4 regions of the Paenibacillus sp. MDV22-iso6 genome follow, and region 1 is predicted to be linked to each of the others. Evidence: a T-box and tRNA genes for the amino acid it is inferred to sense, from the RefSeq annotation. Region 1 holds a T-box; the other regions hold tRNA genes.
What was found. A T-box is a leader RNA that pairs with one kind of tRNA and senses whether it is charged. The one in region 1 lies ahead of leuS (leucine--tRNA ligase), so its partner is inferred to be a tRNA-Leu.
Positions count from the first base shown of each region.

Region 2: it encodes a tRNA-Leu, which carries the amino acid that the T-box ahead of leuS (leucine--tRNA ligase) is inferred to sense. The anticodon was not compared.
Region 3: it encodes a tRNA-Leu, which carries the amino acid that the T-box ahead of leuS (leucine--tRNA ligase) is inferred to sense. The anticodon was not compared.
Region 4: it encodes a tRNA-Leu, which carries the amino acid that the T-box ahead of leuS (leucine--tRNA ligase) is inferred to sense. The anticodon was not compared.

Region 1 is NZ_JBZVDZ010000004.1:179,270-181,474, reverse strand. Features, by position in the region: gene AC4PM4_RS12860 (phosphotransferase family protein) at 1-799, shown strand, start outside; T-box leader at 898-1,164, shown strand; gene leuS (leucine--tRNA ligase) at 1,236-2,205, shown strand, end outside.
Region 2 is NZ_JBZVDZ010000005.1:450,106-452,310, reverse strand. Features, by position in the region: gene AC4PM4_RS17010 (adenosylhomocysteinase) at 1-756, opposite strand, end outside; tRNA gene AC4PM4_RS17005 (tRNA-Leu) at 991-1,074, shown strand; gene AC4PM4_RS17000 (hypothetical protein) at 1,135-1,314, opposite strand; gene AC4PM4_RS16995 (sn-glycerol-1-phosphate dehydrogenase) at 1,474-2,205, shown strand, end outside.
Region 3 is NZ_JBZVDZ010000007.1:461,330-463,534, reverse strand. Features, by position in the region: gene AC4PM4_RS21710 (hypothetical protein) at 1-150, opposite strand, end outside; gene AC4PM4_RS21705 (general stress protein) at 358-807, shown strand; tRNA gene AC4PM4_RS21700 (tRNA-Leu) at 1,044-1,129, shown strand; gene AC4PM4_RS21695 (insulinase family protein) at 1,409-2,205, shown strand, end outside.
Region 4 is NZ_JBZVDZ010000002.1:559,679-561,883, reverse strand. Features, by position in the region: cyclic di-AMP (ydaO/yuaA leader) riboswitch at 1-137, opposite strand, end outside; gene AC4PM4_RS08760 (glutathione peroxidase) at 505-981, shown strand; partial or broken gene AC4PM4_RS08755 (hypothetical protein) at 963-1,061, opposite strand; tRNA gene AC4PM4_RS08750 (tRNA-Leu) at 1,133-1,215, opposite strand; gene AC4PM4_RS08745 (urease accessory protein UreF) at 1,637-2,205, shown strand, end outside.

The sequences.
Region 1 (2,205 bases):
CAAAATAGCTCCTTCTAATGGCATTAAGCTGATGCGCTGCGAACAGCATGTCATGGTTGCTGAGGTTGAAGCACTACGACTCGCGGCAGAACTTCAGGATGTACCCGTTCCTCGGGTATTGGCCTATGATCCATCGCTCACCCTGGTTCCGGCAGAATATTTTATTATGGAGTACATGCCAGGAACGCCGTATAACAAAGTCAAAGATCAGTACAGTGCAGAAGAGCAGGAATCCATAGAGCAGCAGCTGGGTGCATACAATCGTCGGATCAATGAAATTAAAGGAGAGAAGTTTGGTTACTTTTCTTCAAAGAAATCGCATTATACAACGTGGAAAGAAGCTTTCATGAGCCTAATGGATGATATGCTTGCAGATAGCAAAGCAGCGGGTGTGGAATTTTCGATTCGTTATGAGGAACTGGAGCGTTTGATTCAAGAGAAATCGGATGTGCTGGATGATGTCAAAGAGCCTGTGCTTGTACATTGGGATTTGTGGGATGGGAATGTATTTGTAGAGGCGGGGAAAATCACCGCCATTATCGATTTCGAACGTTCCCTTTGGGCAGATCCTTTAATGGAGCACTATTTCAGTCATTTTAATAATACACCGGGATTCCTCAAAGGATATGGTAGAGCAGTTACAACAGACAGTGAACGAAAAAGAAGAAGTTTATATGATCTGTATTTTGATCTGGCGCTGAGAATCGAGTGTCCATATCGTCAATACGATAACAAGGAACACATTCAGTGGTCGATTGATAATCTAGAAGAAGGAATCAAGCGATTCCAGTCGTCTTAAGGTGTATACTGATGCATAGCATTGCTTATACTCAACAGACAGTGTAATATTGACTTTAATGCTTCTTTTTTATATAATGTTTCCGATCATATCGTATACATATTTCGATGATAAGGATCAGTAGTGAGTCCTGTACATGACAGAGAGCCGGCGCTTGGTGCAAGTCGGTTGACAGTATTTCACGAACTCGCCTTGGAGAAATGCGGTGATTACACCATCTTGTAACCGACTGATTAACACTCGGGTTCAGGAATGGAAATCCGCATCGGTTAACCGCCGTTACAGGTCCAAAGGGAGTGGATGACGAAGCACGATCGTCCGCTAACTAGGGTGGTACCACGGGAATTCAACCTCTCGTCCCTAGCGCTGCAAACGCTACGGGATGCTGAGGTTTTTTTGTTGCAATAAAAGCGAATAACCAGAGGAGGAACAATAGATGAGTGAGAATCAACAGCCGAAACACGGCTATAAGCCACAAGACATGGAGAAAAGTTGGCAGCAATACTGGGATGACAATAAAACGTTTAAAACGGGTGAAGACCCCGCTAAACCGAAGTTTTATGCCTTAGATATGTTTCCGTATCCATCCGGCTCAGGCCTGCACGTAGGTCACCCGGAAGGATATACGGCAACGGATATCGTATCCCGTTTCAAACGTATGCGCGGTTTCAATGTATTGCATCCAATGGGTTGGGACGCTTTCGGCCTGCCTGCTGAGCAGCATGCATTGGATACTGGTGAGCATCCACGGGATATTACATTCCGCAATATTGACAATTTCCGTCGTCAGATCAAATCACTGGGTTTCTCATATGACTGGGATCGGGAGATCAGCACAACAGACCCTGACTATTACAAATGGACGCAATGGATCTTCATCCAGTTGTACAATAAAGGCCTGGCTTATGTAGATGAAGTGCCTGTGAACTGGTGCGAAGCTTTGGGAACGGTACTGGCGAACGAAGAAGTTATCGACGGTAAGAGTGAGCGTGGTGGACATCCGGTCGTTCGTAAACCGATGCGCCAATGGGTATTGAGAATTACGGAATATGCAGAGCGTTTGCTGGAAGACTTGGAAGAGCTGGACTGGTCGGAAAGTATCAAGGATATGCAGCGCAACTGGATCGGCAAATCGACCGGGGCGGAAGTTACTTTTGCCATTGAGGGTCATGAAGAAGTTATTAAAGTGTTTACGACACGTGCAGATACTTTGTTTGGTGCAAGTTATGCTGTATTGGCACCTGAGCATGAGCTGGTTGAAGTCATTACAACGGCTGAACAGCGTGAAGCAATCAAGGCATATCAGGAACAGGCTGCTCGCAAGAGTGATCTGGAACGTACTGATTTGGCTAAAGACAAAACGGGTGTGTTCACAGGAACTTATGCAATCAATCCGGTAAACGGAG
Region 2 (2,205 bases), on a different contig from region 1:
CTCCAATCGTGCCACTCTGAACCCATCCAGCGCCGCTTCCAGGCCAGCAATCGGATCGGTTTCAACAACGACGACCTGACTGCCCAGATTTCGCAAATATCTGGCGATGCCTCGTCCACAGGTTCCATAACCTACGATGACGAAACGACGTGTAGGCAGAATCAGGTTTGTAGTACGCATGAAACCTTCAATAATGGTCTGTCCAACACCATGTTCATTTTCCATGATTCTTTTGAGTGGACTATCATTAATAACAATGATGGGGAAAGGAATGTTCTCATCCGTCTCTTCACGCAGAAGATTGGCCCCGGTCGTTGTCTCCTCCGTACAACCAATAAGAGAGTTAGTATCATACTGTTGAATGAAGGTACGCGCCAGATCAGCTCCATTATCCATGAGGAGATGGGGTTGGTGACCAAGTACACTTTGGATATTTTGCAGGTGCTCATTGCGCCTGTCCGCACGTTGACCATATACCGTGATGCCTTCTTCTTGCAGAGCTGCTGCGACGGCGTCTTTGGTTGTACCCGGGCTGCCAGTCAATACAACGTTGGCTCCACCTGCTTGGAGTGTGCGGCATAATACAGCTGTTTTAGGTTCTACATGAATACATATACCGATGGTTAAACCAGCAAAAGGCAGCTCTTTGGCAAAATAGGATTTCAATTCCCCGAGCAGGGGCATGTGCATTTCCGTCCAGTGAATGCTGCGTTTTCCTTCTTCAATACGTTCATGTGTTGTGTTCTTGATCGTCATGCAAAACTCCCCTTTTCTATGCAAGGTATAGCGTGTCCAACAGGACACTTGATCTGCTTAATGTCTACGATAGGGAGTTTGATGGGGTTAAAAAAGGACATATGTCCTATTCATTGCAGCTTGGAAAAAAGGTATTGCAAACTTATTACAGAGCATGTATACTCTTAATTACGGTAAAACAAGCAATTGCTTGACCGGAGTACTTTTCATCCATGATGAGAAGATACATATTATGCGGTCGTGGCGGAATTGGCAGACGCGCACGGTTCAGGTCCGTGTGGGCTAACCCCCGTGGAGGTTCGAGTCCTCTCGACCGCATCGAAGAAAAAAGCTCGCAAAATTGCTCTAAAGGCAATTCGCGAGCTTTTTTTGTTTTTTTTATTTATTGAAAATGAATTGTTGCACACATAGGCCTGCAATCGCTCCAGCAATACCAAAGAGCGCAACACTTGCCATCACCTCATATGCCTGGAAGCGAAACAAAAAGGCGATGCCGCTGCCAAATGTCGTTCCTGCGAGAAATCCGAGAGAAATTCCTATTTCTTTGGTTAATTTCATAGGTTCACCTGCTTGGGAATGGGAGTTTGGGGTTTGCAAATTTTTAATACAGGAAGTAAAGTGTGATCAGGAAAATACTCACATTTTATTTCCTTTTTTCATTTTGTGGTTTTAACCATGTAATTATGCATGATATTTCTTAAGGGAGGTTAAAAACGGATGAATATGAACAAGCGAATTGCCGTATGGAACGAAGAAGCGCAAAATTGTACTTGTGGGCATGATCATCGGTTGGTGCAAATGCAGGTCTATCTGGAGCATGGAGCTATTCAGCGGTTACCTGGCTATTTGTCCGAGCAAGGGTACAGACATGTAACAGTGGTATATGATCGATTTACAGGTCTGGCAGCGGGACACGAGGTGGTAAAGAACATCCGAGAAGCGGGCGTTCATGTGGATGAGATATGCATGCCAGAGAACAAAGCAGGCGACGTGATCGCCGATGAGGGTGGGATTGTGCAGGTACTGCTCGGTGTGAAACAAGAAAGTCAGGCGATCATTGCTGCTGGTTCAGGGACCATTCATGATCTGGTGCGATTTGTTTGCTCCAAAATGAACAAGCCCTTTCTGTCAGTGCCTACAGCAGCTTCGGTTGACGGATTTACCTCAGTGGGTGCACCTCTTATTGTAAGCGGCGTCAAACAGACTTTCCAGGCGGTACCGCCTAAAGCTATTTTTGCGGACATCGATATTTTGGAGCAAGCCCCCCAAGAGATGGATGCAGCCGGATTCGGAGATATGCTTGGTAAATATACATCACTGGCGGACTGGGTGGTTTCCAGGGATCTGGGTGGAGAACCGTTCTGCCCCGTAGCTTATCGCATGACAGAAGAAGCACTAACTTCCTGTGTGGAGCATGTACAAGGGATCGCTGAAGGACGGGCCGATGGT
Region 3 (2,205 bases), on a different contig from region 1:
TGGAATCCACAGGCTTCCGTGAACTGTCCGTAAGGAAAGAATGGAAGCATCGGCTGTACGTTCCGGAAATCCAGTTACCGTTTGTCCACTTGTATTACGAACGATGATTTGTTGTTTGCGTCGAATGGCAATTTCTACCTCTTTTTTCATATGTCATTGCTCCTGGTTATGGAATAGTAATTCGATATGTCAATAATTTCAATGGTTAATTTGTCTTCTTTATCTAGTCTATCAGAACTAGGTATAGATTTCCAGATCAGAAATTAAATTTTACATAGGTGAAAGGACTTATTATATGATATCCGTTTTTGAAGAAGCAACCAGGGTTATATAAGGGTAAAAGGAGGGGGAAGTATAATGACACAATTGCTTATCGGACTCGTACGCACGGAGAATGAAGCCATTATCATGTTAAATAAATTGAAAGAGGAAGGTATAGCAGATAAATATTTGGGTGCGGTAGCCAAAGAACAGGTTAATCTCGAAGTGGTAAGCGAGAAGACTGGTTTGCCTATGCCTCTGAAGGGCGCAGGATCAGACGGTGCACTAGGCGTGCTTAAAGGGGTGCTTGCTGGTCTGGGCAAGCGGATGGATCAGACGATGTCCATCGGAAAAGCGGTACGCAAACTTGCAGGCAACGAGATTGGAAATGAGACGGATGATCTGGTGCTTACCTTAACAGAAGCAGGGGTCTCTGAAGAAGATGCTAATTACTATGAAGATTGGCTGGTGCAGGGGCATATCCTGGTGGTTGTGGAATGCAGCGAGGAAGAGGCAGCCCGAATTGAACCTATTCTTCTTTTTTAGTTTAATTTAAGCCTGATTTTAGGTTTCTTTAATGTTGGGGAGGTATTCTTATTTCACACCTCCCTTAATATAGATGGTTTAAAGAAAGTTCGGGACCGCAACTCGAACTTTCTAGGCACTGCTCGCTAAGCTGGCAGTGCCTGTTTCATTTTTTTTGGATAATTTTATATTAAGGTATTGCAAAGCTATAAATTTCATGGTAAGATATTTCTTGTCGCCAAGAAATACATACCCATGCCGGGGTGGCGGAATTGGCAGACGCACAGGACTTAAAATCCTGCGGTAGGTGACTACCGTACCGGTTCGATCCCGGTCCTCGGCATCTTAAGAAAAGATCGCATGACACTTGTTAAACAAGTTGTTCATGCGATCTTTTTTTGTTTGGAAATTTTAATTTTTATGATTTTCTGCTGTACCATTCAGTTCATAAACATTAAAAAACGATAATACATATCAGATGACATCTGTGGTGCTGCCCGTTAGGAAGACATGCAACGATAGTGTATACTATCCGTAGGCATAAATTACCTTTAACTTTGAACTTGAATAACTCAAGGTTGCATAACAAACTAAACAATTTAATGGACGGAGGACTCGACCCATGTTGAAACAGCTTAAGCCCTATAAGGTGCTGCAGGAACGCAGAATCGAAGAGTTGAAGTCAGATGCGTATCTCCTGGAACATCAGAAATCCGGAGCCAAAATTGTACTCTTATCCAATCAGGATGATAATAAAGTGTTCAGTATCGGTTTCCGTACTCCTCCGGAAGACAATACAGGTGTAGCTCACATTCTGGAACATTCCGTACTGTGTGGCTCCAAGAAATTTCCGGCCAAGGATTCCTTTGTTGAATTGCTGAAGGGTTCTCTTAATACATTTCTGAATGCGATGACATATCCAGATAAAACGATCTATCCGATTGCAAGTCGGAATGATCATGACTTCCATAACCTGATGGATATTTATCTGGATGCGGTACTCCACACAAATATTTATAATAATGAAAAAATATTTCTGCAGGAGGGTTGGAATTACAACCTGACCTCAGCTGAAGATGAGTTAACCTATAACGGCGTTGTATATAACGAGATGAAGGGTGCATTTTCTTCCCCGGAACGAATTGTGCGCAGAGAAGTCCTGAATTCACTTTTCCCGGATACTACATATTCCTGTGAATCAGGCGGATTTCCCGATGCCATTCCCGATCTGACCTATCAAGGCTTGCTGGATTTCCACTCCAGATACTATCATCCGTCCAACAGCTTCATTTATTTGTATGGGGATATGGATATGGAAGAGAAATTGCAGTGGTTAGATGAGAACTATCTGAGTGAATATGACCGGATCGAGATCGATTCTGCCATTCAGCTTCAACCTGCATTCGGAGAAAGAGTGGA
Region 4 (2,205 bases), on a different contig from region 1:
TCGGGCGCGAGAGTCGCCCTATTTCCGGCTGTCACCGGAAAATTCACCCCATGGATGCCTACTGTCCTGGACAGTTCATCCTGTTGGTTCCCCCGTTTCCCACCCATGAATGAATGGAAACTCAGCGATTAAAACATCGTTCTTTTATAATCATTAATCAGAGCGATATTATCGTTTGTTTCGTTTTTCATGTAAAATTTAATTTAAATTGGAATTACGATATGAATCATACACCCGTGCCATATTGGTGTAAAGTCTGCGCAGATCACCGAATCGACGGATTTTTGCCATTACACATCAATAATAGCGCTTACAACGTATCCATTCTCTACCCATCTCATCAAAGCTCTCTAATTCTCTCTTTAGCGAAATTCAGGTAGCAAATCAGTCACAGATCATACACGACAGCTTCAAATTGAGTTAAAAAAGCAATATTAATTTTGCATTATTTAATTGTAATCAATATAATAGAAGAAAGAAGAATATGAAATGGAGGCGATTTTCATGTCAGTCTACGACTACAAAGTAAACACCCTTCGCGGTCAGGAAGTTGAAATGTCCAACTATCGTGACAAAGTACTGCTTATCGTGAATACAGCAAGCCAATGCGGCCTCACACCTCAATTCAAAGGTCTGCAAGAGCTTCAGGATAAGTTTAAAGACTCCCCATTCGAAGTTCTTGGTTTTCCAAGCAACCAGTTTGCACAGGAAAAAGGCTCTTCTGATGATATTGCCGAGTTCTGCCAGATGAACTATGGTGTTAGCTTCCCGATGTTTGAGAAGATCGATGTGAATGGTTCAAGCGCTCACCCTCTATTCCAGCACCTTACCAAAGAAGCACCAGGCGTACTCGGCTCCAAAGCCATCAAATGGAACTTCACCAAATTCCTTGTGGATCAGAACGGACGTGTTCTGAAACGGTATGCTCCCAAAACAACACCTGATAAAATTGAAGCGGACATCAAAGAATTGCTTAAATAACAAGTAAAGGCCATCCGACCCAGCAGACAGAATGAGCATGCATTCAGGGGAAACGGGTGACCTTTTTTTGTCTGGCCCATCTGTACTGTAAATAAAACAAAAAAAGAAGAAGCTTCCCATACGGGAAGCTTCTTCTTTATCGTTCTTATGATGCGGTCGAGAGGACTCGAACCTCCACGGGTATACACCCACTACCCCCTCAAGATAGCGTGTCTGCCATTCCACCACGACCGCATGTCGTAAATAATCGGCAACAAAATTGATTATACCCGGTTCATGTTTAAAAGTAAAGCATTTTTCTTAATATCATTTTAACTGCGCTTTTCCTTCCATAAATCGTATAATCTCGTCATTTTCTCCTACGAAGTGCATATGATTAAATTTGATCTCGTTTGTATACCCGATTAGGCCGATCACTCTACTTTATTTGTATTACCATCCTTCACATCCTCTTAGTATAAAGTAACTCATAAAGTTATATAAAATAACACTAAATAGATTTAATATTCAAAAAACAAAGAAACTATTGACAAAAAGCGGATATTTATGTGAATATATATATCATATAATTCGGATTTACAAACATAAAGCGAACCAAAAAGGAATATAAATGTTATTTAACATAACATTTAACGAACGTAGGAGGCGAAAGATTGTGAACCGTGGGAATAAGCTGCTCGATTATGTCAAACTGCTTGATTCCTCTATCCAGGTCGGAGGGTTCTCCCATTCCTTCGGTATGGATGCCCATATCGCTGAAGGTACCATTCGTAGTGTTGAAGATCTCGAATCATTCATGCGCTGTCAATTGCATCCCAGCATCGTGCGTCTGGAAGGTATGGCGATTAAAGGCATATACACCGCCGCAGATCACAAGGACGCATGGCGTACAGCCCTCATCGACAAACTCGTTCATGTCCAGCGCACCCCAGTCAATCTTAGAGAACATGCCTCCATTATGGGCAAACGACTAATTAAGCTAGCTCGCGCACTACACCCCTGGATTGATTTTAGCCATCTCGAACAAACGCTGGCTAAATATGAATCTGTTGGCTGTCTCCCCACTGTTCACGCCTGGATTAACCACCACCTCGAAATCCCTGTCGAGGAGGCGGTCCTTGGTTATCTGCATTCAGCCATGAGTGCCTGCATAACCGAAGCCTCCAAAATGATTCCCCTTAACACCGATACAACCCAGGACCTGCTGGTTCGCCTGGCCGCAGA